2 regions of the Paraburkholderia sp. WC7.3g genome follow, and region 2 is predicted to be linked to the other one. Evidence: riboswitches for the same ligand, from Rfam matches in the RefSeq annotation. Region 2 holds a riboswitch; the other holds the start of a gene.
The links. A riboswitch is a leader RNA that binds a small molecule or an ion and turns the genes downstream of it on or off. The one in region 2 is predicted to bind thiamine pyrophosphate.
Positions count from the first base shown of each region.

Region 1: it holds a riboswitch for thiamine pyrophosphate, as region 2 does, so the genes downstream of both, thiC (phosphomethylpyrimidine synthase ThiC) here and OKW43_RS11790 (FAD-dependent oxidoreductase) in region 2, are expected to answer to the same signal.

Region 1 covers NZ_JBNDMA010000002.1:3,211,387-3,226,973, forward strand. Annotated here, with positions in the region: gene OKW43_RS26150 (EamA family transporter) at 363-1,292, opposite strand; gene OKW43_RS26155 (pentapeptide MXKDX repeat protein) at 1,731-1,973, opposite strand; gene OKW43_RS26160 (molybdopterin-dependent oxidoreductase) at 2,066-2,869, opposite strand; gene OKW43_RS26165 (cytochrome b/b6 domain-containing protein) at 2,945-3,598, opposite strand; gene OKW43_RS26170 (DUF1223 domain-containing protein) at 3,647-4,519, opposite strand; gene OKW43_RS26175 (hypothetical protein) at 4,638-5,096, opposite strand; gene OKW43_RS26180 (GreA/GreB family elongation factor) at 5,710-6,111, shown strand; TPP riboswitch at 6,253-6,370, shown strand; gene thiC (phosphomethylpyrimidine synthase ThiC) at 6,460-8,391, shown strand; gene OKW43_RS26190 (glycine zipper 2TM domain-containing protein) at 8,557-8,781, shown strand; gene OKW43_RS26195 (hypothetical protein) at 8,914-9,393, shown strand; gene OKW43_RS26200 (L-lactate permease) at 9,690-11,288, shown strand; gene OKW43_RS26205 (DMT family transporter) at 11,593-12,519, shown strand; gene bamC (outer membrane protein assembly factor BamC) at 12,617-13,861, opposite strand; gene OKW43_RS26215 (DUF2844 domain-containing protein) at 14,214-14,675, shown strand; gene OKW43_RS26220 (DUF3443 domain-containing protein) at 14,745-15,587, shown strand, end outside.
Region 2 covers NZ_JBNDMA010000002.1:77,311-92,897, forward strand. Annotated here, with positions in the region: gene hisG (ATP phosphoribosyltransferase) at 1-409, opposite strand, end outside; gene murA (UDP-N-acetylglucosamine 1-carboxyvinyltransferase) at 406-1,668, opposite strand; gene OKW43_RS11730 (BolA family protein) at 1,780-2,019, opposite strand; gene OKW43_RS11735 (ABC transporter permease) at 2,035-2,799, opposite strand; gene OKW43_RS11740 (ABC transporter ATP-binding protein) at 2,796-3,728, opposite strand; gene OKW43_RS11745 (STAS domain-containing protein) at 3,919-4,239, opposite strand; gene OKW43_RS11750 (MlaC/ttg2D family ABC transporter substrate-binding protein) at 4,236-4,868, opposite strand; gene OKW43_RS11755 (MlaA family lipoprotein) at 4,983-6,041, opposite strand; gene mlaD (outer membrane lipid asymmetry maintenance protein MlaD) at 6,061-6,591, opposite strand; gene mlaE (lipid asymmetry maintenance ABC transporter permease subunit MlaE) at 6,680-7,447, opposite strand; gene OKW43_RS11770 (ABC transporter ATP-binding protein) at 7,444-8,268, opposite strand; gene thiE (thiamine phosphate synthase) at 8,360-9,463, opposite strand; gene OKW43_RS11780 (thiazole synthase) at 9,460-10,275, opposite strand; gene thiS (sulfur carrier protein ThiS) at 10,386-10,583, opposite strand; gene OKW43_RS11790 (FAD-dependent oxidoreductase) at 10,649-11,779, opposite strand; TPP riboswitch at 12,002-12,125, opposite strand; gene OKW43_RS11795 (ABC transporter ATP-binding protein/permease) at 12,557-14,308, shown strand; gene OKW43_RS11800 (hypothetical protein) at 14,305-14,481, shown strand; gene OKW43_RS11805 (hypothetical protein) at 14,688-15,161, shown strand; gene OKW43_RS11810 (hypothetical protein) at 15,226-15,587, shown strand, end outside.

The sequences.
Region 1 (15,587 bases), 3.1 Mb from region 2:
GCGGGAAACCTCGCGCTCGCCCCCTCCCGTCCACGCCGCAGGCGCGCGGGTTTTGTCGGTTGGCGCGTCTCTGTCGGTGGACGCCCGCAATCAGCAATGGCTGTGCCGTGGCGCTAACATTGGCGTGCGGAAACTGACGAACGTCTTGCGGTTCAACGGATTACCGGGATTTAGAATTTTTCGTCGGCGCTCGGGCACGGCGCGCGGGGTACGTTTGTGCGGCTCCCCACTTACACGGTCCCTGCACGTCTTACCCATACTGACTCGCCGAGCTCGAGCTGGGCTTTACACGTCTGCGCAATCAGCGGGGACGGCGGGCCTTTGAAAGCGGGCGCGCGGTTCGACCGGAACCCGCGCCGCTATCAGGCGCTGCCCTTCTTCCGGTAATCGAACCAGAAAGACAGGCCGACGCTGATCAGAATCACGATCGTCGCGATCACCGTCGAGCGCGTGACCGGCTCGCCGAGCAGCAGCGCGCCCAGCGCGACCGCGACGACCGGATTTACGTACATGCAGCTGCTCGCGATGATCGGGCTCGTGTGGCGAATCAGAAAACCGTACGCGACGTACGCGGCCATCGTGCCGATCAGCATCAGATACAGAAACGCGACGAGCGGCAGAAAATGCAGCTCGAGCATCCGCTCGCCCGACACCCACGCGACCAGCGCCGAGATCGCGCCGCCGAGCCCGATCTGCAGTGCGGTCGACACAAACAGGTCCGACGGCAGCTTCAGCCGCCCGGCCAGATGCGCGCCGCCGGCCCAGAACAGCGCGCCGCACAGAATCGCGAGACTGCCGCTCGCCGAGCCCGGCGTGCTGTCGCCGTGACTCAGAATCACGATACCGGCGAGCCCGAGCCCGACCGCGAACCATTCGCCGCGGCCGATCTTGCGTCCGGCGACGACCGCGATCACGGTCGCGAACAGCGGCACGGTCGCGACCATCACGGCGGCGGTGCCGGTGCCGACCGTGCGCATGCCGTACGCGAGCATGCCGCTCGACAGACCGACCAGCATCGTGCCGACGAGGCCCGCATTGCGGATTTCAGCGAGGCCCGGCCAGATCGGCTTGCGGCGCGCGGCGAACACGAACAGACCGATGCCGGCGAACAGGTTGCGCAAGCCCGACATCAGCAGCGGCGGAAACGAGCCGAGCGCGACGTGCACCGCGAGATAGGTCGAGCCCCACACCAGATAAACGACGGCGAGCGCGAGCGCGATCTGCCCGTTGCGCGACTGCGGCAAACGCAGCGGCCAGCCACGCGGAGAAAAAACTGAGCGTTGCGGCGACATGCGTTCAGCCCGCCGTCGCCACTCGACCCGCGCGATGCGCTCGATGCCCGCAAGGCGCCGAGCCTGCGTCGATACCTTTGGGGCGGGATGGCGGGCACCGCATCGGCGATGCGGTCGGACGGGCGAGGCTGGCGGACATGTTGGTGGAACGGTAAGACGATGGGCGGCGCCGGAAGCGCCAGAAACGGCTGTGGCGGCAGCATCGCTCGAAACGACACGACGCGGCGCGGCCGCGATGCGCGGCGGCAAGGCTGGCCAAGCCGCGACGCGCACCGCATTATGCAGTAAGCGCCGAGTACGCCGCGCGACAGAATCGTAACTTTTTGGTGTTCCTGCAACAGAAAAGCCGGGGAGGCATCCCCGGCTTGCATTCAGTTCCGCATCCCTTCGATGCGCGCTCGCGCATCGGCAGGAGCGCTAAGCACCGTGGCCGCGCACTCAGTTGCCCATCGCGCCCGAGGCCTCGTGCTTCATCGCGTCGCCGCCCTTTTTCATCGAGTCGTGCTTCATCGTGTCCTTTTTCATGCCGTCCTTCGACATGCTGTCCTTGGACATCGAATCTTTCGACATCGCATTCTTCGACATCTCATCGTTGGACATCGCGCCGCTCGCCTGCGCGAAGGCCGTGCCGCCGCTTGCCAGCATCAACAACGCGATCGTGGTGATTGCAATCTTCTTCATGGGATGACTCCTTGGTAGTGGATGAATCGAAGCCGGCGACAGCCGGCGTGCTTCCGAAGCCGCTGCCGCAAGCGAGCGTGCGCCCGCATGCGTCAGGAGCCTCCGAACCAGTTGTAGCCCTGGTCGACCCAATAGCCGCCGGGATACGTGTTGGTGACGAATATTTCGACGATGTGCTTCGGATTCTTGTAGCCGAGCTTGGTCGGCATGCGCAGCTTCATCGGGTAGCCGTATTGCGCGGGCAGCCGTTCGCCGTCGTAGGAAAACGTCAGCAGCGTTTGCGGATGCAAAGCGGTCGGCATGTCGATGCTTTCGTAGTAGTCGTCCGCGCATTTGAAGCCGACGTACTTCGCCGTCGTGTCCGCGCCGACGCGCCGCAGAAAATCGCTGAATGGCGTGCCGCCCCAGCGGCCGATCGCGCTCCAGCCTTCCACGCAGATATGTCGCGTGATCTGCTCCGCATGCGGCAGCGCGTACAGCTCGGGCAGCGTCCACACGCGCTGGCCGGTTACGAGGCCGCTCAGCTTCAATTGATAGTCCGAGCCGTCGACGTGCGGCACGTCGTCGATGCCGTAATACGCGTTGAATGGAAACGGCCGCGTGATCTGCGCTTCGGTGTAGGTCGGCGCGAGCTGCTTCGGATCGAACAGCGCAGCCTGCGCGCGATCGTTCAGCCGCGACACCGCGGTGAGAAAACGGTTCACGGAAGCGTCGTCGCTCAACGAGCAGCCGGTCAGCATCGACAGGCCGCCGAGCGTCAATAGCTGCTTGCCGAACAGGCGCCGCGACGGCATCGCCAGTTCGCGCTTCGCGTCGAGCAGGATCGATGCGCGGTCGAGCGTGTGGCTGACTCGCTGCGCGGGTCGGCCCGCCGGCTTGTCAATCGGCTTTTCTATCGGCTTGTCCATGATTCGCTCTCCGTAACGGGTTCGCGTTGCGTTTGGTTGTGCATCAGCAGGATTGGCCGCGGCTCAACGTCCGCGCAGCATCGCGAGCAGCGAACGCGGCACCAGCGCGACCATCGCCAGATGCACGGCAAGAAACGCGGCCAGCAGCGACATCGCGCTGAAGTGCACGACGCGCGCGTTGTCGTAGCCGCCCATCAGTTCGCGCAGCAGCGGAAACTGCACCGACTTCCAGATCGCGAGCCCCGACAGCACGAGCACGATCAGATCGGCGATCACGAACAGATAGGCGAATTTCTGTACCGCGTTGTACACGCGCAGATCGTCGTGCGACAGCTTCCCGCGCAACGCGGCGACGAAATCGCGCAGCACCGTGCGCGGCGTCAGCGGTAGAAACTTGCGCCAGAAACGGCCGCTCGCGAGATTCAGCGCGATATACACGAGGCCGTTGATCACCAGCAGCCACATCCCCGCGAAGTGCCATTGCAGCGCGCCGCCGAGCCAGCCGCCCAGCGTGATCGCGGCCGGAAAGCTGAACGCCGGGAAGATCGGCGACGCGTCGTAGATGCGCCAGCCCGACAGCATCATCACGATCGCGGCGAGCGCGTTCAGCCAATGTGTGATGCGCAGCCACAGCGGGTGAATGACGCCGCGCTTCGGTGCGGCGGGCGCGGCGGGCGCGGCGGGTGCGCTGGGGCGCAACGCGTGGGGCATGGCCATGGGGCTCTCCTCGAGCAGCGGTGGAAAATGCGGCGTGCGCGATGTCGATCAACGGCACGCGGTAAGGTCGGTCGCTTGCAGCACTTCGCCGCTCGCGTCGCTTTCGACGAAGGCGACCACGCCGAAGCGATCGGCGGCGGCGTCGACGTTGGTGATCGGGGCGGCTTTCACGTCGTCCGGCGCATCGTGTACGTCGATATCCTGCCGAATCCGCGCATGACCCGCGACGAGCGGCACGGGCCCGAACCACGCACGCACGACGCGCTCGTGATGCAGCGTCGCGCCGCGGTTTTCGCCCGCGCCGACCTGCGAGGTCAGCGCGTTCTCATAGACCGCGAGATAGGCGCTCAACGGACCCGCGGTGGCTGCGGCCGTGCTGCTGAACTGCGCATCGACATCGAACGCGCCTGGCGCATGCGGGCTCAGCGCGAGCGCGACGCTCGCCTGCGCGGGTTCCGCGACGAGCTCGTCGATGCGGCGCTCGAAACTGTCGCGTCGCGACCAGTCGCGCAGCTCGCGGCCCGCGACGAAGACTTCCGGCGTATAGATCGTGTGCGCGCCCCCGAGATGGGTCAGCGTCTGTTGACGTTCGGTGAAGCGATGCTGTGAAAAGCGGTCGGTCCAGCCGAGGCTGTTCCAGTAGTCGACGTGCAGCGCGAGCGGCACGACGCCGTGCGCGGCGCCCGCGCTTTTCCATTGACCGAGCCAGCGGTCGGCGGGCGGGCAGCTGTCGCAGCCCTCGCTGCTGTACAGCTCGACCAGCGCCATCCTGTGCGCGGGGCTGTGCGTGGCGCACTGGGGACCGGCCGCGTCGGCCGCACTGATGCCAGAACCGCTCAGCAGAAGCAGCGCGAGACCGGCAGCGGGTGCCGAAAAAGACGTAAAGCGCTGAAGTATCGAGCGACTGTGCGCGGTCGACATGACGTGCTCCGATCGTAATGTGCACGTTTGTCGAACCGCGCGGCCGGTTATGACAGGCTCTTTTAATTTTTTCCGGCGTGGGCGGCGTGGGGTGCGCGAGCGAACTCTCGCCGGCGACTCAGTCGTAACTGACCACCACCGTGACGCGCGTGTCGATATTAGTACGCTGCGCGTTCAGCGACAGCAGCCCGCCCGCGCGACCGACCGCGTAGTGGCCGTCGCGGGCCGTCGTGACGTGCCCGGTGGCATCGACGAAACGCGCCGCCACCCGATCGCGCGACTGCGTGTTGCCGTTCACTTCGAGCGCGACGTCGGCCCCGCTGACGACACCCGGTGGCGCGCTGAACGTCACCGTGCGCGAGAAGCGCTCTCCCGCCACGCTCACGCTATCGACAGCGACGCCCGTGGGCGCCGTATCCATGCTGAACTGCATCTGCGGCGCGACGATCCTGCCTACGAAGCGGATCACCCCGCCCGTCACCGTCGATGCCGCCGGCGCCGCCAGCGGCGCGGCGAGCAACGCCGCCACCGCGATCGTGCGACCGACCGTTCGCCACCGCCTTCTTTCCGCTTTCATGTGCACCTCACTCCGGTCAACCGGCGCGAGTCGCCTCGCGCCCTTCATGCGCCATCCCGCGAATCGCTTCGCCGGAGCGCGGCCTTCGCTGCACTTTCTTTAACGGCAATCTTCCGACTGGCTTGAACGCAATGCGGACCCCGTCACTTTCATCTGGCACCGCGCAAAAACGACAAATCGATGGTGCGCGACGCCGCGAACAGAAGTGCGCGAGACAGCGTGCTAACATGAACCTTTCGTCTCGCTGCTGCCGCGCGACCTCCGGTTTTGTCGCGCGACACCTCCGCGACACCTCCGATTCGCTCTTCTGTCGACACCTGGTTGTTTTGCCCGTGACTTCTCTGCGCCGTCCGACTTTTCGTGCTCTCGCCCGCTTGCGCCCACGCCGCGCAGGCGGCTGCGCGCGCGCGAGCGGCGCCCCGCACAGCGCCGGCGAGACGTCCCCAACGCTCCCGCTTCACGCCGCCCGGCGCCCTCGCTGATGTAGCCCGCTGACACCCAGGGCCGCGTCGCCGGGCTCCGGGCTTTCCCATTCGCTCACTGATCCGCCAACCACCCCGGTTGGGTCGTTGCATGCGGCCTTTCTTCACCGGTCTTATCTGGAGTTCTGATGATGAAGAAGATCAAAACCTGCTATCTGACCGAACTCGACGTGACCCGCCTCGAGAAACTCGCGGCCGCCGACGCCAAGCTGCAGCACATGCTCGACGACGTGCTCGAACGCGCGGTGATCGTCGACTCGCACGACATCCCCGCCGACGTCGTCACGATGAACTCGCAAGCGACGCTGATCGACACGGCGAGCGGCGAGCAGATGACGTGGACCGTCGTCTATCCGCCGAACGCGGATTTCGCGCAAGGACGCCTGAACGTGTTCTCGCCGGCAGGCCTCGCGCTGCTCGGCGCGCGCCGCGGCGAGAGCATCCGCTTCACGCCACCCAGCGGCGATCAGAAAGTGCTCAAGCTCCACAAGATCCTGTATCAGCCCGAAGCCGCCGACGATTTTTCGCTGTAAGCCGGCTGTTCTGCCACTGTAAGTTGCCCTGTCCGATGCGTTCTCAAATTAAGAATAAGGGGCGTGTGACGTCGTCTGGATCAATCTTTTGATCCATTCGGACAGGTTGCCAAACCGTGCGCGGGCGGTGTATCGTGTGCGCTGCTAACGCGGGGGTCCTGCGTAGCGCGGAGCTGGAGGTCCGTGTTGCGTGGGTGAGAAATACCCTTTGAACCTGATCTGGATAATGCCAGCGCAGGGAAGCGTACGGATTTCGCACCCAGCCTCGACGGCCTCACCTCTGCGCGATTTCCGACCACTTCCATCTCAGTCTCCTGCTTAGCCGCCCCACTTTGTACGGAGACTTACATGAACGCCAATCCGAAGTTTATTTCCGCCGAAGCCCACGTGGACGAGGCGGCCGTCGCGCCGTTGCCGAATTCGCGCAAGGTCTACGTGAGCGGCTCGCGCCCGGACATCCGCGTGCCGATGCGCGAAATCTCGCAGGCCGACACGCCCGACAGCTTCGGCGGCGAAAAGAATCCGCCGATCTACGTGTACGACACGTCGGGCCCGTACTCCGACCCGGACGCGAAGATCGACATCCGCGCGGGCTTGCCCGCGCTGCGTCAGGCGTGGATCGAGGAGCGCGGCGATACCGAGCCGCTGAGCGGTCTGTCGAGCAGCTTCAGCCGCGAGCGCGCCGCCGATCCGGCCACCGCGCAGCTGCGTTTTCCGGGACTGCATCGCACGCCGCGCCGCGCGATCGCCGGCGCGAACGTGACGCAGATGCACTACGCGAAACAAGGCATCGTCACGCCGGAAATGGAATACATCGCGATTCGCGAAAACCAGCGCCGCGCCGAGTATCTGGAGAGCCTGAAGACGAGCGGCCCGAACGGCGCGAAGCTCGCCGCGATGATGGGCCGCCAGCACCCTGGACAGGCATTCGGCGCGAGCGCGTTCGGTCCGAACGGCCTCACCGAAATCACCGCGGAGTTCGTGCGCGAGGAGATCGCGCGCGGCCGGGCGATCATCCCGAACAACATCAATCACCCGGAAAGCGAGCCGATGATCATCGGCCGCAACTTCCTCGTGAAGGTCAATGCGAACATCGGCAACTCGGCGGTGACGTCGTCGATTGGCGAGGAAGTCGACAAGATGACGTGGGCGATCCGCTGGGGCGGCGACACGGTGATGGATCTGTCGACCGGCAAGCACATTCATGAAACGCGCGAATGGATCATCCGCAACAGCCCGGTGCCGATCGGCACGGTGCCGATTTATCAGGCGCTCGAAAAGGTCAACGGCAAGGCTGAAGATCTGACGTGGGAAATCTTCCGCGACACGCTGATCGAGCAGGCCGAGCAAGGGGTCGACTACTTCACGATCCACGCGGGTGTGCGTCTGCAATACGTGCCGCTCACGGCGAACCGGATGACCGGCATCGTGTCGCGCGGCGGCTCGATCATGGCGAAGTGGTGTCTCGCGCATCACAAGGAAAGCTTCCTGTACGAGCATTTCGAAGATATCTGCGAAATCATGAAGGCGTACGACGTGGCCTTCTCGCTCGGCGACGGCCTGCGCCCGGGCTCGATCTACGACGCGAACGATGAAGCGCAACTGGGCGAGCTGAAGACGCTCGGCGAGCTCACGCAGATCGCGTGGAAGCACGACGTGCAGGTGATGATCGAAGGTCCGGGCCATGTGCCGATGCAGTTGATCAAGGAGAACATGGACCTGCAACTCGACTGGTGCGACGAAGCACCGTTCTACACGCTCGGGCCGCTGACCACCGACATCGCGCCGGGCTACGACCACATCACGTCGGGCATTGGCGCTGCGATGATCGGCTGGTTCGGCACCGCGATGCTGTGCTACGTGACGCCGAAGGAACACCTCGGTCTGCCGAACAAGGACGACGTGAAGACCGGCATCATCACGTACAAGCTCGCCGCGCATGCCGCGGACCTCGCGAAGGGTCATCCGGGCTCGCAAGTGCGGGACAACGCTCTGTCGAAGGCACGCTTCGAATTCCGCTGGGAAGATCAGTTCAATCTCGGTCTCGACCCGGACAAGGCGCGCGAATTCCACGACGAAACGTTGCCGAAGGATTCGGCCAAGGTCGCGCATTTCTGCTCGATGTGCGGCCCGCACTTCTGCTCGATGAAGATCACCCAGGACGTGCGCGAGTTCGCCGCGCAGCAAGGCGTGACCGACGACGAAGCGCTCAGGAAAGGCATGGAAGTGAAGTCCATCGAATTCATCAGGCAAGGCGCTGAGATTTATCAGCGGCAATAAGCGCGAATAGTGCGAATAAGCGGCTTGCGTGATTCGCGCGAGCCCGCGCAGCCGTATCGAAGCCCGCCCACATGGCGGGCTTTTTTTATTCCGCCGGATCGAGCAGGCACGTTGCGTGCTGCGAGAAAGAGACACCCGTTTCCAACAACGAACGGAGGCAGCATCATGAATTCGATCCGTCAACTCGGTACTTGTCTTGGCACGGTCGCAACCGCCATTTCACTGGTCGCGGGCCTCGCGGCATGCGGCGACATGTCCCCGCGTACACGCGACACCGCGATCGGCGCGGGCGTCGGCGGCGCCGCTGGCGCGGCGATCGGCGGCAATGGCTGGTCGACGCTGGGCGGCGCCGCGGTCGGCGGTGTCATCGGTAATCAGGTCGGTAAGTGAGCGTACGTCCGGTGAGCGTGGAAACAGACTGAAATATGCGGTTGCGGTTTTGCCACAGCTTGCCGCGGCAAGAGCGTAAGCTCCTCACAACGATGTCGCGCGAAGCGGCGTCGGTTCATCCGGGAGCGCGCCATGAAGTCCCGCATCGTCATCCATCTTTGCGCGGTGCGCCTCTCGACGCCACGCGCTTCGTCCCCTCGTTCCGCGAGGTTCGCGCGGTCCGCCGCCGCAATTTCAACGCTCGCGTCGAGCCTCTTTTTGGCAGGCTGTTATTACCCCGTCGGCTACTATCCCGCCGCCTATTACCCGTCGTACTACTCGACCGCGCCCGCGACCGCAGCCGACCAAACCGCACCGGCGGTCGATCCACAGCAGGCAGCTCAAGCCCAGCCGCAAATGCAAGTCGCGCCGCAGGATCAGCCGCCCGCTTATGCGGTGTCCCCGCCCGTGTATGCGGCACCACCGGTCTATCCCGCCTACTATCCGCCGCCGGTTTATCCTTACCCCGCTTACTACGGCTACCCCGCCTATTACGGACCGTCGATCGCGATCGGCGTCGGCGGTTATTGGGGCGGGCACTGGGGCGGTCATTGGGGCGGACACCGGCATTGACGCGTCCTCTGTCGTCGTGAAGCGTGCTCGCGCCGGCACTGCAGTTGCCGGCACGCGCATTTCTTCGTAAGCCGTTTTTCCGCGCGCTTCGCCTGCCAGCGCGCCCACCCCGCCCGTACTTTCCCGGCTTGACGCGCCGGTATGGCGCCCTATGCTTGGAAAGCTTCGCGCAGCACCCGCTTAACTCAGGCGACGCCGCTTTGCCGAGGCCACTTGCGAGCGTCCGCCGTGCCACAGCGACGCGCCGTCATGCGCAGTCCCCCCGCGTCGAATTACACAACAACGAAGGAGACGTGATGTTTCATCAACTACTCACTCCGGTTGGCAATTCGCTTTTTCCGTCGTTCATCGTCGCCGCGCTGCCGATCATCGCCGTGCTCGCGCTGCTCGGCTGGGCGCGCAGGCCCGCGTGGCAAGCGTCGCTCGCGGGACTGATCATCGGTTTGATCGTGGCGATTTTCGTCTGGCAGTTTCCGGTCGGGCTCGCGCTCAACTCGGTCGCAGCCGGCGTCGTGTTCGCATGCTGGCCGGTGATGTGGATCGTGTTTACCGCGATCCTGCTGTACAACATCGCGCAGCGCTCGGGACGCTTCGCGGCCTTCCGCCTGTGGATGATCGACAACCTGCCGAACGACCGGCGCATCGTGCTCGTCGTGGTCGGCTTTTCGTTCGGCGCGCTGCTCGAGGGCATTTCCGGATTCGGCACGCCGGTCGCGATCACGAGTTCGCTGCTGATCATGCTCGGCTTTCCAACGCTCGAAGCGCTGACCTTCTCGCTGATCTTCAACACCGCGCCGGTCGCGTTCGGCGCGCTCGGTGTACCGATCACGGTGCTCGGCGCGGTCACGCATCTGCCGTCCGACACGCTCGCGAAAATGGTCGGGCGTCAATTGCCTTTCTTTGCGGTCCTGCTGCCCTTCTATGTGATCGGCGTGTACGCGGGCTTTCGCAACATGCTGCGGATCTGGCCGGTGCTGCTGGTGTCGGGCGTGAGTTTCGCGCTGACCCAGTTCGTCGTGTCGAACTTCGTGAACTACAGTCTGACCGACGTGCTGTCTTCGCTAATTTCGCTGATTCTCACGGTCGCGTTCCTGCGCGTCTGGAAGCCCGCCGCCGATCCGAAATTCGCGATCAACGTCGATCGCATCAACGACGTGCGCGGCAAGATCGGCGGCGTGCAAGGCTGGTATCCGTGGATCATCGTGTCGGTCGTCGTGATCATCTGGACGCTCGCGAGGATCTTCACGATCGGCGACATCAAGGTGCCGTGGCCGGGTCTCGACAAGGCCGTGTTCATCACGCTGTACAACACGCCGTACGGCGCGATCTGGGACTTCCAGCCGCTCGCGACCGGCACCGCCATCCTCGTCGCGGCGCTCATCACCGCGTTCGTCGTGCGGCTCTCGCCCGCCGAGTTCGGCAAGTCGATCTCCGATACGTGGGTGCAGACGCGCATCGCCATTCTGACCGTGGCAACGATCGTCGGCCTCGCGTATCTGATGAACTACTCGGGACTCAACTACACGCTCGGTCTCGGCGTTGCGTCGGTCGGGCCGCTGTTTCCGCTCGTGTCGGCGTTCCTCGGCTGGGTCGCGGTGTTCCTGTCGGGCAGCGATACGTCGGGCAACGCACTGTTCGGCAATCTGCAGGTGGTCGCGGCCAATCAGCTCAACCTGAATCCGGTGCTGATGGCGGCGACCAACTCGTCGGGCGGCGTGATGGGCAAGATGATCTCGCCACAGAACATTTCGACCGGCGTCGCGACCACCGAGTTGAAGGGCAAGGAAGGCATCGTGTTCGCCAGGACCTTCAAGCATTCGATCCTGCTGACGGTGCTGCTCGGCGTGCTCGTCTGGGCGCAGCAGAACTTCCTGCAGTGGATGATTCCGCACTGAGGCCGCACCGATAACGGCGCAATGCCATTCACATTGTTTCGCACGGCCGCCCGCGCCTCGCGGGCGCTGTTTGAAATCCCGTTTGAAATCCCGTCCTCATTGGAGCTCCGCCGGAGCGTATTTTTTCTCACATATCGGTGAGAATTGCTCGTTTGGCGTGTGTCCTCGCGGCGCTTACCATCGGCCTCATCGGACCCGGCCGTCTCCCGGATCTTGCCGTTTCATCCCGCAATGAAACGATTTGCGCGATCGCGCTGTTACGATGCGCTGACGTCCCGACTCAACTGCGCGCGGCGCCATTCCAATGAAAGCCAGAAACCTGCTGCAACTGCTGATCCTCGCCGCCCTGTGGGGCGCGTCGTTCCTGTTCATCCGCGTCGGCGTCACCGACTTCGGCGTCGCGCCGCTGATGGCGCTGCGCGTCGGCATCGGCGCCCTCTTTCTCGCGATCGTGCTGATCGCGCGACGGCCGCTGCAACAGTCCGCCACGGTGTTGCGCGAGCGCGCGCTGCCGCTGCTGGTGGTCGGCGTCCTCAATTCGGCGGCACCGTTCTGCCTGTTCGCGTATGCGGAGCTGACGCTGTCGGCGGGCGTCACGTCGGTGATCAATGCGTGCGCGCCGCTGTGGGGCGCGCTGGTCGCCTTCCTGTGGTTGCGCGACCGGCTCAGCGCGTTGCGCACGCTTGGTCTCGTGATCGGTTTTCTCGGCGTGCTGATGCTCGTGTGGGATCAGATCGCGGCGCCGGCCGGCTCGGCCGCCTCGCCGCTGACCATCGCGCTCGCGGCCGGCGCCGCGCTCGGTGCCACGCTGCTCTATGGCATCGCCGCCAACTACACGAAGCGTCACCTGACCGGCGTCGACGCGCTGACCGTCGCGACCGGCACGATGATCGGCGCGACGATCGTGCTGCTGCCGCTCGCGATCATCTACTGGCCCACCGCGTCGATCTCGCTACGCGCGTGGGGCGCGGTGATCGCGCTCGGCGTCGCCTGTACCGGTGTCGCGTACATGCTGTTCTTCCACCTGATCGCGGTCGCCGGGCCGACACGCGCGATCACCGTGACCTTCGTGATTCCGATCTTCGGCATTCTATGGGGCGCGTTGTTTCTCGGCGAGACGGTGTCGCCCGGGATGCTCGAAGGTTGCGCGGTGATTCTCGTCGGCACCGCGTTGGCGACCGGCGTGGTCAAGCGCCTGCCGTGGGTGGGGACGCGGCGCGCGGATACCTGAGTGCCCGTCGCGACGAAATGCCTGGCCGTAAAAAAACCGCCCGGATTTCTCCGGACGGTTTTGTCGAACCGGCGGCGTCGGCCGCAAGGCTCTCTTATCAGTGCAACTGGTCGACCATCAGGCTCATGATCTGCCTGGCCTGCGAGCTTTCGTCGAGCTGCCCCTTGTCGTCTACCACGGCTACGCGGGTCTGGTTCGGCGTCACCGCGCGCACGTTCACGCGGTATTGTTTGGCGACCTTCTCCTTCTTGCCGTGGAAGATCTGGCTCCAGAAGCCCTGCTCGGCCGACGACATATCCTTCGGATCGACATAGCGCACGAAATACAGGCCGCGGCTCACGTCGCGGTCGTCGACCGTGAAGTTGCTGCGATCGAGCGCGAGGCCCACGCGCAGCCACGCGCGGTCATACGGCTCGCCGAGTGTGAGTTCGCTCGACGAGATCTGCGCCGACGTGTTCGCCGAATCCGCGTCCGGCACCGGCTGCTGGGCCGACAGCGCGACATTCTGCGCGGCGACCGCGGCCGCCGCCGACTTCGCACCCGCCGTCGCCGCATTCGGCGCGATCTGCGTGCCCGCAGGCGACAGCTCGGCGTTCTGCGCGCCAGCCGCGCTGGTACCCGCGTTGGCACCTGAATCGGCCCGCGCAAGCGAGGCCATCAGACGCTTCAGATATTCCTGCTCGAGTGCCGGGTCGTTCGGCTTGGGCTGCCACTGCGTCGATTCGCTGTTCGTGCCGGTGATCGCCTCACGCATGCCTTTCTGGCTCACGAACACATAGGTGCCGCCGTTCGGCGCCGCTTCGAGGCGCGTGCGGTACTTGTTGCGCTCCGAGTTCACGTAGCTGTTGCCCATCGCCTTAGACAGCGTGTTGCGGATAAAGCCGTCGTTGATCTGCGCGTGGGTTTCGTTCCAGTCGGTTTCCATCACGCCCTTGTCGCGCTGGTCGACGACGAGCAGGAAGCCCTGCTCTTGCCAGAAGCGGCGGATTTGCGGCCAGGCCTGATCGGGCGTTTTGTTGTCGAGCACGAGCCAGCTCTCGGTGCCGTCGCGCTGGATGTGGATGCCCTGCACGGGCGGCACGACCGCGACCGCGTCGCCGGCCGGCGCCTTGGCCTGCACCTGTTTCAGCGTGGACAGCGAGGTTTCGCCGCCCTGCGGCGGCAGCGAACGTTGATCGGCCGTCTCGTCGATCATGTTCGGCGGTACGGCAAGCGATACCTGCTTCGAACGGGAGTCGCTCTTGTAGTCGATTTTGGTCGGCGACGAGGTGCCGCAGCCGGCGACCAGCCCGCCTGCCACGACCATTACTGCAAACCGCTTGGTGAGACGAAGATCAGTCATGTTCGGGGAATCCTTCCGCAACGCCACGGCAAGTTTCCGTGGATCAACCCAACATTTTACCGGTCCGGGCGAGGCGTGTGCAAAAACTGGGGTTTGCCCGCAAATCGCCCGTTATGCTATTTACCTTCTTATGAGGTAAATTTAACACTCAATAACGCTTTCGAGTTGACATCTGGAGTGTTCCCACGATCTCGCCGGATACCTGCCGAATAAGGGCTTCCGGTCTGCATGCGGCTCATTTTTGCGACCGCGGGCGGCCGTGTCCGCAGCGGTTTGCAAAGAACACCAAAAACCGGTGCTAGGTTAAACGATCTGTCTCAATAAAATCCGGCGCCAACGAGGAAGGCCACATATACAGTCGCGTCTCAATCCATCCGCGATCGCATCGGCGATCGCCGTCGTCGCGTGCTGCGCGAGCGTCGGCGCCCATGCCGAATTAGGTGGCACGATGCCGAGTCAGGCGGTGTCGGGCGCGAGCGCGCCGCGCACGCTGCTCAATGGCGCACTGCGCGAGCGCACATGGACCGACGCCGGCAATACGACCATCAACGAATATGCGACCAGCACCGGCCTGATCGTCGCGTATTCATGGCAAGGCCCGACGATGCCGGATCTGCATGCGCTGCTCGGCAAATACGGCGACTCGTACAAGACGGGCGCCTCGGCGGCGGCCAGTAGCGGCAATCTGCACGCGTCGCGGGTCACGCGCCCGGACGTGATCGTCGAGTCGGGCGGACCGATGCGTGGCTACGTCGGACGCGCGTGGCTGCCGGCGGCTTTACCCGCCGGCGTCACCGCCGACGATATCCAGTAACGCGTGCGCCCGCACGCGTCGCTCGCACACCCCTTCACGCCTGAGTTCCGTCCGTCGGACCGCCACGCCATGAAATCCGCCCTGCGTTTCCATGCCCTGCTCGTCATCGTCTGCGCGGCCCTCGTCGGCTGCGGCGGCGGAGGCGGCAGTTCGTCGTCCAGCCCGTCGGGCTCGTCCGGCTCGGGCTCGACGCCGTCCGCGAGCACGCCGAGCTCGTCGACCGGTTCGACGAGCGCGTCGAACACCACGCAGAGCGCGAACGTCCCGCAATCGACCACACCCAACGTGCAGCCGGTCACGGTCGGCGTCTCGCCCGGCAATACGCGCAACATGCTGACGACAAGCGTCACCGTCTGCCAGGCCGGCACCAGCAACTGCGCGACGATCGACGACATCCAGGTCGACACCGGCTCGAACGGCCTGCGCATCCTCGCCTCCGCGTTGCCGACGACCCTGGCGCTGCCGACCATCGCCGCGGGCAGCGGCGTGAGCGCCGAATGCGCGGTGTTCGGCAGCGGCTACGCGTGGGGCTCGCTGCGCAACGCGGACGTGCGTATGGCCGGCCAACAGGCATCATCGATTCCGATCCAGGTGATCGCCGATACCGCGCTGCCCGCCGCGCCCATCGACTGCGCCAACTCCGGCGCGTCGCTGCTGACGGTGTCGAGCCTGCACGCGAACGGCATCCTCGGCGTGGGTCTGTTCCCGGTCGACTGCGGCAGCGGCTGCTCGAATTCCGCGTTGCCGCGCTGGTACTACAGCTGCTCGACGAGCGGCTGCACCGCGACCGCGCAACCCCTCGCGCAGCAGGTCACCAACCCGGTCAGCAGCTTCCCGCTCGACAACAACGGCGTCGTGATCGACCTGCCGGCCGTCGCCGATGCGGGTGCGGCCGGCGCGTCGGGCTCGCTG
Region 2 (15,587 bases):
CGTACTTGGTCGCGACGCGCAGACGCGCGCCCTGGCGCACCGCGTTCGCATAATCGAAACCCGCCGCGACCGCGACCGACATCCGGCAACGGGCGATGTCGAGGTCGACCGGCTGATACAGGCCGCCGCCGCCATGCTCGAGCAGCACGTCTTTGCCGGCTACACCGAAGTCGGCCGCGCCGTACTCCACATAGGTCGGCACGTCGGTCGCGCGCACGATGATCACGCGCAGGTTCGGGTCGGTGGTCGGCAGGATCAGCTTGCGCGAGCTCTCCGGATCTTCCGCGACTTCGATGCCGGCCGCCGCGAGCAGCGGCAGCGTTTCCTCGAAGATACGCCCTTTCGACAACGCGAGCGTGAGCGGCGCGCTCACCGCCGGCGACGACGACGTTTGCGGCATCGAACTCATGCGTCGCTCCCGGAAACGCGACGCACCTTCGCGCCGATCGCGTTTAGCTTCGCTTCCATGCGATCGTAGCCACGATCGAGGTGATAGATGCGGTCGATCAGCGTCTCGCCCTCGGCGCGCAGCGCGGCAATCACGAGACTTGCGGACGCGCGCAGATCGGTGGCCATCACCTTCGCGCCGGACAGCTTTTCGACGCCGGTTACGAGCGCCGTGTTGCCGTCGATCGTGATGCTCGCGCCGAGACGGTTCAGCTCCTGGACGTGCATGAAACGGTTTTCGAAGATCGTCTCCACGACTTGCGACGTACCGTCCGCGATCGTGTTGAGCGCCATGAACTGCGCCTGCATGTCGGTCGGAAACGCCGGGTATTCGGAGGTGCGGAACGTGACCGCGCTCGGGCGCTTGTCCATGCGCACGCGCATCCAGTCGTCGCCTTCCTCGACCGTGACGCCCGCTTCGCGCAACTTTTCGGTGACGGCTTCGAGCAGCAGCGGACGCATCTTGCGCAGCGTGACGTCGCCACCGGCTGCCGCGACCGCGCACAGGAAAGTGCCCGCTTCGATGCGGTCCGGAATCACCGTGTGCTTCGCACCGTGCAGCTTGTCGACGCCATGGATCACCAGACGGTCGGTGCCGATGCCTTCGATCTTCGCGCCCATCGCGACGAGCAGATGCGCGAGGTCGACCACTTCGGGTTCGCGCGCGGCGTTCTCGATGACCGTTTCGCCATCGGCGAGCACCGCCGCCATCAGCAGGTTCTCGGTGCCGGTCACGGTGATCATGTCGGTGACGATGCGCGCGCCCTTCAGACGCTTCGCGCGCGCTTCGATGAAGCCGTGCTCGATCGTGATCTCGGCGCCCATCGCCTGCAGACCCTTGATGTGCTGATCGACCGGACGCGCGCCGATCGCGCAGCCGCCCGGCAGCGACACGCGCGCATGACCGAAGCGCGCGACGAGCGGACCGAGCACGAGGATCGACGCGCGCATCGTCTTCACCATTTCGTACGGCGCGACGAGGTTGTCGACCTTGGACGCGTCGAGCGCCACGCGCCCTTCGCCGGCTTCGATACGCACGCCCATCTGGCCGAGCAGCTTGAGCATCGTGCGCACGTCCTGCAGATCGGGCACGTTCTCCAGATGCACCGGATCGGCGCTCAGCAGACCCGCGCACAGGATCGGCAATGCCGCGTTTTTCGCACCCGAGACGACAACTTCACCGGAGAGCGGGTAGCCACCTTCAATGATGAGTTTATCCATGCCTGTCGGTTCCTGATCGGCCCGGTTCGCGTCCGGACCTGCCTTGTCTGTGTTCGGCGCGCCGCTAGCGGTGTCGCGCCCTTCCTGAGTAATTCGCACTAAATTTCCAGATTACGCGTTCTGCCATTCGGCGGGCGTCAGCGTCTTCATGCTGAGCGCGTGGATTTCTTCGCGCATGCGGTCGCCGAGCGCCGCATACACGAGTTGGTGACGCTGGATCAGGCGCTTGCCTTCGAAGTTCGGCGAGACGATCGTCGCAAAGAAATGCTGACCGTCGCCTTCGACTTCAAGATGCTCGCACGCGAGTCCAGCTGAAATGTACTGTTTGACCTGTTCGGGAGTCGGCAACATGTTAGAAGCTCCTCGTCAGTGGCGCAGCTTGTAGCCGGTAGCGAGCATGCGCATCGCCACGACGGCCAGCACCACGAAGAAACCGGCGACGATCGCGAGGCTCACCAGCGGGTCGATATCCGACACGCCGAAAAAGCCATAGCGAAAGCCGTCGATCATGTAGAAAAACGGATTGAGCCGCGATACTTCTCGCCACACCGGCGGCAGCGTATGCGTCGAGTAGAACACGCCCGACAGGAACGTGAGCGGCATGATCAGAAAGTTCTGGAACGCGGCTAGCTGGTCGAACTTCTCGGCCCAGATGCCGGCGATCAGACCCAGCGTGCCGAGGATCGCCGCGCCGAACATCGCGAAGACGATGATGTAGAGCGGCGCGGTGAACGCGAGCGGCACGAACCAGATGGTCACGATGAACACGCCGAAGCCGACACAAAGGCCGCGCGCCACGGCCGCGAGGACGTAGGCCGCGAACATCTCGTAGTGCGACAGCGGCGGCAGCAGCACGAACACGAGGTTGCCGGTGATCTTCGATTGAATCAGCGAAGAAGAACTATTCGCGAACGCGTTCTGCAGCACGCTCATCATCACGAGGCCCGGAATCAGGAAACTCGTGTATTCGACGCCCGGATAGACCTGCACGTGGCCGCGCAGCGCGTGGCCGAAAATGGTCAGGTAAAGCAGCGCGGTGATGACCGGCGCGAGTACGGTCTGGAACGACACCTTCCAGAAGCGCAGCAGTTCTTTATAGAACAGCGTGCCAAATCCACTGTAGCCGCTCATGCAAGCCCCTCGATCACTTCCGGACCGTTCATCACCTGAACGAATACGTCTTCGAGGTCGGCCTTGCGGACCTCGATTTCTTCGAATGTACAACCGGCCGCGCGGCATTGCGCGAGGATGCGCTCGACGTCGTCGTAGCTCGTCAGGCGCAGCAGATGCTGTCGGCCATTGCCGTTGCTCGCGCCGCTTTCCGCCTCGAGCGGACGCAGCTCGGCAGGTAGCACACCCTGCGCGAACCGCACGAACAGCTGCATGCCGGCGAAACGCTGCAGCAGCGTGCTGGTGCGATCGAGCGCAACGACCTCGCCACGGCGCAGCATCGCGATGCGGTCGCACAGCGATTCGGCCTCTTCCAGGTAGTGCGTCGTCAGCACGATCGTGTGGCCTTCGCGATTCAGGCGCGAGATGAACTTCCACAGCGTCTGGCGCAGTTCGACGTCGACACCGGCGGTCGGTTCGTCGAGCACGATCACCGGGGGACGGTGCACGAGCGCCTGCGCGACCAGCACGCGACGCTTCATGCCGCCCGACAGCGCTCGCATGTTGGCATCCGCTTTTTCGGTGAGATCGAGATTGGCCATGATCTCGTCGATCCACGCGTCGTTGTTGCGCAGCCCGTAGTAGCCCGACTGGATGCGCAAGGTTTCGCGCACAGTGAAGAACGGATCGAACACCAGCTCCTGCGGCACCACGCCGAGCGCGCGGCGCGCGTTGCGGAAATCGTCGACGACGTCATGACCGCGCACCGCGATGCTGCCTTCGTCGGCGCGCGCGAGACCCGCGAGAATGCTGATGAGCGTCGTCTTGCCCGCGCCGTTCGGACCAAGCAGTCCGAAGAACTCGCCTTCTTCGACCGTGAGGCTGACGCCCTTGAGCGCCTGCAAATCCTTGTAGCGCTTCTTGACGTTACGAATTTCTATGGCTGACATGATTATGGGCCGCGTGCGTCGCGGCGCCTCAAGTAGCCCCGATGGAGCCTGGGGACGAGCAAATGCTGGAAGAAACGGAACCGGGGCCGATTAGGGGGCCAGTTCAACGCCCCAAAAAAACGTTTGATTATAGGGCAAAAACTGGCACCCCCGGCTTGGCCGAAAGGAGGGAGACGACGCTAGAGGAGCGTCAATGTCGTGCTGACGCAACCATGCCGGAGGCGACTGCAGAGAGAAGTGTATCGACGCCGTAGGCCTGCGCGAGACTGGCGAGACCAGCCGGAAGATTGACGATTTCGAACTTGCCGCCACGCGCCGCCGCGGCCCGCACCCACGCGAGCAGTACGGCGAGCGCCGACGAATCGAATTGCGTGAGCGGCGCACAGTCGACGCCGCCCGCGCCCGCCGCGATGCGTTGCAGACCCGCCGCGAGCGTGGCCTTCGCGCTCTCGTGGGTCAGCGTCGCGCCGCTGTCGAAGCGGTTCGCGACCGCGTTCAGCACGTCGTTCACGACTGTTTGCCCGCGGCGAGCTGCTGATTGCGCTGCGTGAGGAACTGGATAAGTCCGTCCACGCCCTTCTGCTGGATCTGCTCGTTGAACTGCTGCTGATACGCCTGGATCAGCCACGCGCCGAGGACGTTGATGTCATACACGCGCCAGCCTTGCGGCGTCTTGTACAGGCGGTAGTCGAGTTCGATCGGCTGGCCGTTGTTCATCACGACCGAGCGCACCACCGTGTCGGTGTCGTCCGAGTTCATGCGGAACGGCTTGTACTGGATCTGCTGGTCGCGCACCTGCGCGAGCGCGCCCGAGTACGTGCGGATCAGCAGCATCTTGAACTGTTCGACCACCTGGTTCTGCTGCTCGGGCGTCGCGGTGCGCCAGTTGCGGCCCATCGCGAGCTGCGTGGTGCGGCGGAAATCGGTGTACGGCAGGATCTTTTCATTGACGAGCGCCGTGATGTGCGTGATGTCGCCCTGCTGGATCGACTTGTCGCCGCGAATCGCGTCGATTACCTGCTGGGTGACGGTCTTGATCAGCGCGTCGGGCGAGTTGGTGTCGACGGTTTGCGCCGAAGCACCGGCGCTGACGAACGAAAACAACGCGGCAAACAACGGAATCAGGAAGAATTTTTTCATATCGAGCTTTGCCTCAAAAATAGTGCAACGGTTTAAACCGACCTTATCACGCGAGTTCGACGGCGATCCATGCGCAAACTGCGAGAGTCGTATCGATCTGTTACGGCTGCACGTTCAATGCAATCTTAAGGACGGAAAGTTGAAGCGCGTGGGCGGCACAAACTGACCGGCCGGAATCTGGGTTTCGGGGCTGCCGTTCAGGTCGAGCGGCGGTGCTGCGGTGCCCGACGCGGCCTCGGGTGCCGACGCGCCCTGTGGCGTGGCCACGGCCGCGCCGGATGCAGGAACCGCCTTGGCCGCAGCACCCTGCGTACCCGCGGCGGCGCCTGCCGCGCCGGTTACGGCGCCGGCCGGCGCGCCTGCCGCCCCCGTAGCCGCGCCCGTCGCGGCACCCGTGTCGCCTTCCTCGTACTTCGGCAGCGGCGCTTCCTCGTCATAGCTCGGAAGTTCCTGCGGACGCCGGCGGTTATCCGACAACAGATACTGACGGCGCTGCAGATACGCATTCCGCACGAACGAGTATTTGTCGAGCGCCGCGGCTTCCAGCAGGTTGCTCGCGCCGAGCAGATTCGCGCGCGTGTTGACGATGTTCAGGCCATACAGCGCCCAGCTCAGGCCCGACGGACTGATGTAGCTGACCGGGTTCACGTAGTAATTGCCGATCGAGCCGACCGCGTCGCGCACCGTACTCGGCCCGAAAAGCGGCAGCACCAGGTAGGGTCCTGCCGGCACGCCGTAGTGACCGAGCGTCAGGCCGAGGTCGTTGTCGTGCTTCGGCAGCTTCGCGAGCGTCGCGACGTCGAACAGACCGCCGACGCCGAACAGCGTGTTGATCACGATCCGCATGACGTCGGACACGCCGTCCGCGATGCGCAGTTGCAGCAGGTTGTTCGCCGCGATGTAGACGTCGCCGATGTTCGAGAAGAAGTTCGTCACGCTGTCCCGAACCGGCTGCGGCGTGACCCGAACATAGCCCTGCGCAACCGGCTTCAGTGCGTACTGGTCGATCTTGTCGTTGACGGTGAAGATCGTGCGGTTCAGCCCTTCGAACGGGTCGCCCTTGGTAGGCGTCTGCACGGTCGTGCAACCGGCGAGCAGCGCAGCCGCCACGGCGACCTTGCCGAACTGTAGGACGCGCGCGCCGCTGCGCGGGGTCTGCAGTGTCGTCTGCATCTAGTTCTCCTTGTTGGCCTTACTGGGCGGCAGAGCCGGAAGCCGGCGCGCCCGGCGCCGGTGCGGGGGCCGAGGCAGCGGGCTTTGCCGCGCCGGAATCCGCGGCCTTGCTGTACAGGAACTGGCCGATCAGATTTTCCAGCACGATCGCCGATTGCGTCATCGAGATCGTATCGCCCGCCTTGAGCATTTCCGAGTCGCCGCCCGGCTCGAGTCCGACGTACTGCTCGCCGAGCAGACCCGAGGTCAGGATCTTCGCCGAGGTGTCTCTCGGAAACTGGTATTGCTTGTCGATGTCGATCGTGACGAGCGCCTGGTAGGCGTTGCTATCGAAGCCGATCGACGCGACCCGCCCGACCGTCACGCCGGCGCTCTTCACCGGCGCGCGGGGCTTCAGCCCGCCGATGTTGTCGAACTTCAGCTTGACCGGGTAGGTTGCCTGGAACGACAACGAGCTCATGTTGCCGGCCTTCAGCGCAAGAAACAGCAACGCCACGAAACCCAGCACCACGAACAGGCCGACCCAGAAGTCGAGAGCATTCTTTTTCATCGTCATCCCAAAGTGAATCCGCCGCGCCGTCGCCTCCAGCCGTGCGCGGCGCATCATGCGCCTCCGACAGCCGGCGCGCTGCGCGGTCTTAGCTGAACATCAGTGCGGTCAGCAGGAAATCGAGCCCGAGCACCGCGAGCGACGCGTACACGACCGTGCGGGTCGTCGCGCGCGACACGCCTTCCGGCGTCGGCTTCGCCTCGTAGCCCTGAAACAGCGCGATGAAGGTCACCGCGAGGCCGAACACCACGCTCTTGACGACCCCGGCGCCGACATCGCGCCACACGTCGACGCCGCTTTGCATCTGCGACCAGAACGCGCCGGCATCGACGCCGATCAGCAGCACGCCCACCACATAACCACCGAGGACACCGACCGCGCTGAAGATCGCCGCGAGGATCGGCATCGACACAATGCCCGCCCACAGGCGCGGCGCGATCACGACCTTGACCGGATCGACGGCCATCATTTCCATCGCGGTGAGCTGCTCGCCCGCCTTCATCAGGCCGATTTCGGCGGTGAGGGACGTGCCCGCGCGCCCGGCGAACAGCAGCGCGGTCACGACGGGCCCGAGCTCACGCACGAGCGACAGCGCGACCAGCAGCCCAAGCGCCTGCTCGGAGCCGTAGCGGTTCAGCGTGTAATAGCCCTGCAGCCCGAGCACGAAACCGACGAACAGCCCCGACACCGCGATGATCACCAGCGAATAATTACCGACGAAGTGGATCTGCTTGGTGACAAGACGCGGGCGGCGCAGCAGCGGAAAAAATTCGAGCACGAGGCGCAGGAAGAAGCGCGTCGCGTAGCCGGCGTTGCCGAGCCCGGTGATGACCGAGCGACCGATCGGACTGATCACGACTGGCCTCCGCCGATGCCAAAGTCCGCCGCGAGCGGCGTCTTGGCCGGATAGTGGAATCTGAACGGGCCGTCCGGCGCGCCGTCGATGAACTGCCGCACGGTCGGATCGGTCGACGCGCGCAGTTCGTCCGGCGTGCCCTCGGCGAGCACACCGCCGTTTGACAGGAAGTACACGTAGTCGGCGATTGCGAATGATTCCGGCACGTCGTGCGTGACGAGAATCGACGTGGCGCCGAGCGCCCGGTTCAGCGTGCGGATCAGGTTCGCGGTGATGCCGAGCGAGATCGGGTCGAGACCGGCGAACGGCTCGTCGTACATCATCAGTTCGGGGTCGAGCGCGATTGCGCGCGCAAGCGCCACGCGCCGCGCCATGCCGCCCGAAATTTCCGACGGCGGCAGGTCGCGCGCACCGCGCAGCCCGACCGCGTTGAGCTTCATCAGCACTAGGTCGCGTAGCAGTTCTTCGGGGAGATCGGTGTGCTCGCGCAGCGAGAAGGCGACGTTTTCGAACACCGACATGTCGGTGAACAGCGCGCCGAACTGGAACAGCATGCCCATCTTGCGGCGCAGCGCGTAAAGGCCTTCGCGCGTCTGCTCGCCGATGTCCTGGCCGTGGAACAGCACCTGGCCGCGCTGCGCACGCACGAGGCCGCCGATCAGCCGCAGCACCGTGGTCTTGCCGCAACCCGAGCCGCCCATGACCGCGACGACCTGACCGCGACGAAAGCGCAGATTCAGATTCGACAGGACGAGCCGGTCGCCGTAACCGAAGTCGACGTCGCGCAGCTCGAGTAAGGTCTCGGGATAGGAAGGCACCAAACTGACGATCCTTTTACAGGGAAGGCCGAATTATAGGGCCATCGTGCAAAAGCTGCCGTGAGGTGCCCCGTTCCTTGACTATGCCTGACGATTATTGCGTAAACATGTGTTGCAACGCGGAGACGGCGGCGGCCGGATCGGCCGCTTCGGTGACCGCGCGCACCACGGCCGCGCAGCCGACGCCCGTCGCGAGCACGTCCGGCAGCACCTGCAGATCGATCCCGCCGATCGCGACGAGCGGCACCACACCGTCGAGCAGCCGCACGTAGCGTGCGAGGCGCCGCAAGCCCTGCGGCGCGGTCGGCATCACTTTGGTGGTGGTCGGGAACACGGCGCCCAACGCAATATAGCTCGGACGGAAATGCAGCGCCTTCAGCATCTCGTAGAAGCCGTGAGTCGACAGACCGAGCCGGATGCCCGCCTCGGCCAGCGCGGACAGATCCGCCATATGCACGTCTTCCTGGCCGAGGTGTACGCCGTACGCGCCCGCCTCGAGCGCCGCCTGCCAGTGGTCGTTGATGAACACCTGCGCGTCGTGCGCGCGGCCGGCCGCCACGCAGCGGGCGATTTCGCGCTTCAGCGCGTCGGCGGGTTCGGCCGACTTGCGGCGCAACTGCACCGTCTTCACGCCGAAGCCGACCACCCGTTCGACCCAGTCCGCGGTCGGCAGCACCGGATACAGGCCGAGCTTTTCCGGGCAGCGCGGGAACACCTGGACGGGCGCCTCCGGCAGGCCGGTAACGCGTGGAAAGCGCGCGAGGTCGGCAGGGAACGCGTCGTCGGCGCGGGTTTCGTCGCCGTCGCGCCACGCGAGCGCGAGCACCAGCGCGTCGTGCGGATCGAAACCGCAGTCGAGGAACGCGGCCAGCGCAGGGATCCAGTCTTCCGCCAGATGCCCTTCGAGGCCGTATTTCTCGCCGCCCAGATGCAGCGTCGCGCGGTTTTCCGCGGCGACGATCACGCCCGCGCCACGCGTCAGCCAGCGCGCGATCTGCTCGCCGTGCTGCTGCGCGTCGGCGATGACGATCAGGTCGCCACCGTTCGGTTCATCGGGCGCGGTCAGGCAGATGCGCCACGGCGCGTGCATCGGCGGCCAGTCGCCGAGTCGCGCGCGGATGCGCTCGGCGGCCTCGATGAGTTCGTCGGCCGTCGGCCAAAATAGATCGCGATTCTTCAGCGTCAACGATTGAGTCATGCGGCACCTCCATCCTGATGCCAGAACGGCATGCCGACCACCGGCGTGCTCGCGTGCGCGCTCTCGCGCTCGGCCATCGGGCCCGCGAGGTACGCTTGCCGGCCCGCCTCGACCCCAAGCGCGAACGCCCGGGCCATTGCGTCGGGATGCGTTGCCTGCGATACGGCCGTGTTCAGCAGCACGCCGTCGAAGCCCCACTCCATCACCTGGGCCGCGTGCGACGGCACGCCGAGACCGGCGTCGACGATCAGCGGCACATCCGGCAGCCGCTCGCGCAGGACGCGCAGCCCGTACGGATTGATCACGCCCTTGCCAGTGCCGATCGGCGCGCCCCACGGCATCAGCGCCTCGCAGCCGGCATCGAGCAGACGGCGGCCGATCACCAGGTCTTCGGTGCAGTACGGCAGCACCTTGAAGCCATCCTTGACGAGCCGCGCGGCGGCCTCGATCAGGCCGACCGGGTCGGGCTGCAGCGTGTAGTCGTCGCCGATCAGTTCGAGCTTGATCCACTCGGTCTCGAAGATTTCACGCGCCATGTGCGCGGTCGTCACCGCTTCGCCGACGCTCAGGCAGCCCGCCGTGTTTGGCAGCAGCGGCACGCCGTGGCGCTTGAGCAGATCGAAGAAGCCGGCTTCGGCGTGGCCCTCGTTCATCTGACGGCGCAGTGCGACGGTCACCATGCCGGGACGCGCGGCGTCGATCGAATCGGACAGCGACTGCAGCGACGGGTAGCGCGACGTGCCGAGCAGCACGCGGCTCGCGAAAGTTTGACCGTATAGCGTCAGCGCGTCGGCGGTTTCGTGAGAAGTCATTTGCATCATCCTGGTTTGCCGCCGCGGCCTTGCGCCGACAGTGTTGCGGCAACGGGTTTTCGGCGACGGTTTTTTGGCGTCCGGTGGGCGACAGGCTGGCGCGAGCGCGCTCAGCCGCCCGCGACTGGCTGCACGACGTCGAGCCGGTCGCCCGTTTGCAACGCGCGCGCCGCATGCTGCGTACGCGCGACGAAATCACCGTTCAGCGCGACCGCGAACGGCGGACGCGCGCCAAAGGCGGCGAGCGCATCGGCGACAGTCGCGCCCTCGGGCAGCGACAACGGCTTCTGATTGATATGAATGTCCATGGTGTTCGAATACGGTTCAATCGATGGCGAAAGCGGCATCGTGTGCGGCACGAAGGCCGCCACGCTCAGGCCGGCTCCCGCGCGAATTCCTGCTGGAACAGCTCGCTCCAGCACGCGTCGCGCCGCCAGCCGGCGAATGCGTCGGCGTCACCGACGCGGCCGTCGAGCAGCGCGCTGGCGAAGCGCACGGCTTCGTCGGCGACTTCGGGCGCGATCATATAGCCATGACGGTACAGGCCGTTCACACGCAGCGTGCGCGCGCCGTCCCACAGCAGCGCGGGACGGTGATCGGGCAAAGTCGGCCGGCATTGCGAATTCAGCTCGAGGATGCGCGCCTCGCCGAAGCCCGGATGCACCGAAAACGCCGCGCTCAGCAACTCGAGCGCCGAGCGCACGCTGACGGGCGACATGTCCTCGCCCTCTATCTCCGTCGCGCCGATCACGTAAAGACCGTTCTGCTTCGGCGCGATATACAGCGGGTAGCGCGGATGCAGCAGCCGCACCGGGCGCGTCAGCTGCAGGTGAGGCGCATGCACGCGCGCAACTTCGCCGCGGATGCCGCGCAGCGTCGGCAGCACCGGCTTCGCGCCGAGCCCGCGGCAATCGATGGTGATGCCGGCCTCGGGCAGCGACGCGCCGTCGATCGGCGTGTTCCAGTGCGTGTCGACGCCGCGCTCGGCAAGCCCCGCCGCGAGCGCGGACAGCACCTGGCGGTTGTCGAGCTGGCCTTCGCGCGGCAGCAGCCACCCCTGGTTGAAGCGGCCGGCCAACGCGGGTTCGGCGGCGCCGAGCTGCGCACCCGCGAGCGCGATGAAGCCGCCGTCGAGCAACTCGGCCGGCGCGTTCGCGCGCACGCGGCGCTCAAACAGCGGCGCCTCGGTGCGGTCCGCGTGATGCCAGACGACCAGCGTGCCGTTGCGCTGGAAAAACACCGGCTCCGGCAGTTCGGCAAGCACACGCGGCCAGCTTTCGAGCGAACTCGCGCCGAGCCGCGTAATCAACGGTTCGGCGCTTGCAGCTTCGGCCAGCGGCGCGAGCATCGCCGCGGCGACCCACGCCGCAGCCTGCGAACCGGTGGCATCGCCGCGCTCGTAGAGCGCCACGCGATGCCCGTCGCCCGCGAGGCGCCACGCGACCAGCCGGCCGCACAGGCCGCCGCCGAGCACGGCGAAATCGGGTCGGGGGGAACGGTTCATCGCGTGCGCTCCATTCGATTACGGCGGGCAAGCCGGGAGCGGCACGGCACGCACGAGGCGGCGTGACGAAGAGAAGAATGCATGTCTGAAGAATAGGCGGTCATCGAGTCCTTTCCGTACGGCCAAAAAACGCACGTACCCAGGACGAAACCGGCGGGTGAAGCCGGCCGGTCACGGCGCGCGTATGTCAGATGCGCTCGCCGCCCGGCGGGGAATGGAAGACGGTTGCTTCCGGAAACTTCCCGCGCCGGTATTACCCGGATCGGGTGCAAAGGGTGTCTCTCAGCCTCGCCGCCCCGGCATGAAAGTCATGCCGCCTGTGGGCGAAGCACCCCTGTTTCGTCGCAGGTCATTAGACCATAAAAGGCGCGGCGCCCGCAAACCAGCGGTCCGCCGTCGCTGGCGCGATTTCGACCTGGCACCGTCCACCGTGATGCCGATGCGAAGCGGGCCGGCGCTCTGGCACAATGCCGTGATCGGTGCCGCGAAAACGCGGCGCGCGCGGCGCTGGTGGCCGCATGCGTGGCGGCGGCACCCGGGCGGGCACCGGCCCCGAAAATTAATTTTCGCTTAAGGGCGTCACGCCAGAATCGGGCGCCCGTCCGGACTCGCGTTCATCGAGCGCGATGGCGCGATGCCCGGCCAGGCATCGCAGACCCGCCGCAGCGGTGGCCCCGCAAAAGGGGCGGCTGTTCGCGGGATCGCCCGACATGGGTCAACCAGATCGGACCCGCACGCCGGATCGGCACTTCGGGTCAGCACTTCATCAGGACGCTCATGACACCACATACTTCCGCCAGCCCCGCGCTGCCGCCCGACGAAAGGGTCTCCGCCTGGAGCCTGATCAAGCCTTACTGGGTTTCCGAGGAACGAGGCATCGCGTGGGGGCTGCTCGTCACGATCATCGTGATGAACCTGCTCGTCGTCTGGATCAACGTGCGCCTGAATAGCTGGAGCAGGGACTTCTACAACGCGCTGCAGGCGAAGAACGTCCACGACTTCCCGCACCTGCTGATGATTTTTACCGGGCTCGCGTTCGGTTTCATCATCCTCGCGGTATATGGGCGCTATCTGCGCCAGATGCTCGGCTTTCGCTGGCGCCAGTGGCTGACCACCCGCTACCTGAACGAGTGGCTCGACGACAGCGCGTTCTACCGCATCGAGCGCGACCGTCTCGCCGACAACCCCGACCAGCGGATCAGCGACGACCTGCAGTCGTTCGCGACCACCACGCTGTCGCTGACGCTCGATCTGCTGTCGACCGTCGTCACGCTCGTGTCGTTCATCACGATCCTGTGGTCGCTCGCGGGCGCGTTGAGCATCTCGCTCGGCGGCATGCCGCTGCAAATCCCCGGCTACATGGTGTGGGCCGCCGCGCTGTACGCGGTGGTCGGCTCGCTCATCACGCAGAAGGTCGGCCATCCGCTCGTGTCGATCAACTATCAGGCGCAGAAAGTCGAGGCCGATTTCCGTTTCGGTCTGATCCGGCTGCGTGAGAACGCCGAGCAGATCGCGTTCTACGACGGCATGGAAACCGAGAAGACGAATGCGCGCACGCTGTTCGGCCGCATCCGCGATAACTGGTGGCAGGTGATGAAGTACACGAAGCGCCTGACCTTCGTGCTGAGCTTCTACGGCCAGATCGCGATCATTTTCCCGATCGTCGTCGCGTCGCCGCGCTACTTCGCGGGCGCGTTCACGTTCGGCGTGCTGATGCAGATCTCGAGCGCGTTCGGCACCGTCAGCGATTCGTTCTCGTGGTTCATCAACAGTTATACGAGCCTCGTCGAATGGCGCGCGACCGTGAACCGGTTGCGCGAATTCAAGCGCGTCGTGCATTCGCCGCGTCTGAAAGAGTCGGTGTCGCCGGCCACCGAGCATGGCGGCATCAACCTGCATTTCGTCGACAGCAATACGCTGACTACCGACAGCCTCAAGCTCGCGCTGCCGAATGGCAACCCGCTGTCGCGCATCCGCGATATCGCGATCCGGCCGGGCTCGCGCTGGCTCGTGCGCGGTCCGTCGGGCGCGGGTAAGAGCACGCTGATGCGCGCGCTGGCGGGCTTGTGGCCGTTCGGCGACGGCTCGATCGACGCGCCGGTCAACGCGCGCATGATGTTCATTCCGCAGGTCAGCTACATGCCGATCGGCACGCTGAAGGCGGCGCTCGCATATCCGTCGGCGGCGAAGGCCTATGGCGACGACGAATGCCGCGACGCACTGGTCACCTGCCATCTGTCGGAATACGCGGACCGTCTGCAGGAATCGGGGCACTGGACCCGCGTGCTGTCGCCGGGCGAGCAGCAGCGCTTCGCCGCCGCGCGCGTGCTGCTGCACAAGCCCGACTACCTGTTCCTCGACGAAGCGACCAGCGCGCTCGACGCGGAAAACGAGGCGCGGCTCTATCGGCTGTTCACGGAGCGACTGCCGAAGGCTGCGATCGTCAGCGTTGCGCATCGCGAATCGCTTGCGGCGTTCCATGACGAAACGCTCGACGTCGAGCGTTCGTCCGAAGCGGTAGCGGCGTGAGCGACGCGAGCGGCGCCCACGTCAGCGCGGCGCACGGCGCCGCTCCGCGCGCCGCGCTGATCACCGGCGAGGGTTCCGGCATCGGCGCGGCGCTCGCGCGGCCGCGTACGTCGAAGGCGCGCCACGTCACCGGCCAGGTGATTCACGTCGATGGCCGCTTGACGCCCGGTTAAGCATCGCCTTCGCGCCGGGGACCAGCCGGGGCAACATCCGGAAAGACATGAGAAGAGTTCGAAAGCATTTGCGAAGCGTGCAAGCTGTTCCGCGCTTTGAAAATGCCCGCGAGCGGCGACGATAGCCGTACGGGCCGCGCGATGCGCCGGCCTTCGTTGATGTCAGTCACGTCTTTCATCGCAACCGCTCTCCGGACTCCACGCCCATGCCACTCGCTCGCCGTGTTTCACCTTTGCTCCCGTCTTTGCTCCCGCGCATCGCGCTCGCCTGCGGCGCGGCGTTGCTGTTCACGAATGCCGTCGATGCCGCGCAAACGACCGAGCAGAGCCAGCCCGCCGACATCTGCGCCGCGCTCACGCACATCGTCGATGCGAGCGATTTCCGGCAACTGCCGCGCGAGAGCGCCGCGCAATTGCCGGGCGTCTCCAATACCGACGATTGCCGCGCCAGCCCGCACGCGTACGACTGCCACTGGCGCGCGCACTGGCAAGCCGACGGCGTGATCAACGATCCGCTCGAAGAACTCGGCGCCGACATCGCCGCCTGCTTTCCGCACGTCGTGCACGACGTCAACACACCGGTGCGCCAGCATTTCGTCGTGACCACCGACGCGCGCCGCGTGAACGTCACTGCGAGCGTGCAAAGGCAGAACGAACTGCGACTGCGCGTGACGCGCTAAGCGCGCGGCCGTCGCTGCCCTTGATGACCCATCGCTTTTTGTGACCGGGATCGGGCGCTGCCTCATGACCTCGTCGCCGACCGTGCGCGCGCCAGCGGCAACCAGGCGTTCGCGCCTGTGCCCGATTGCGGCGGCGATATGCCGGCGCCGTTGCGCGCGAGCCGCCGTCGCCGCCTTCGCCGCGACGCTGACGCTCGCGCTCGATGGCTGCGCCTGGACGCTGATCCAGGCCGCCGACGCCACCGGCTCCGTGATCCAGGCCGGCTACGCGATCGCGTCGAACTACTCGTCGCCGACCTTCGTCAACGGCCGGCCCGTGGATGTGCAGCACGTATGCATCGAAGTGAACCCGACGGTGTCGGTCGGCGATTTCGTGCCAGCGCTGCAGCTCGCGCTCGAGCGGCGCGGCATTCGTTCGGACGTCTA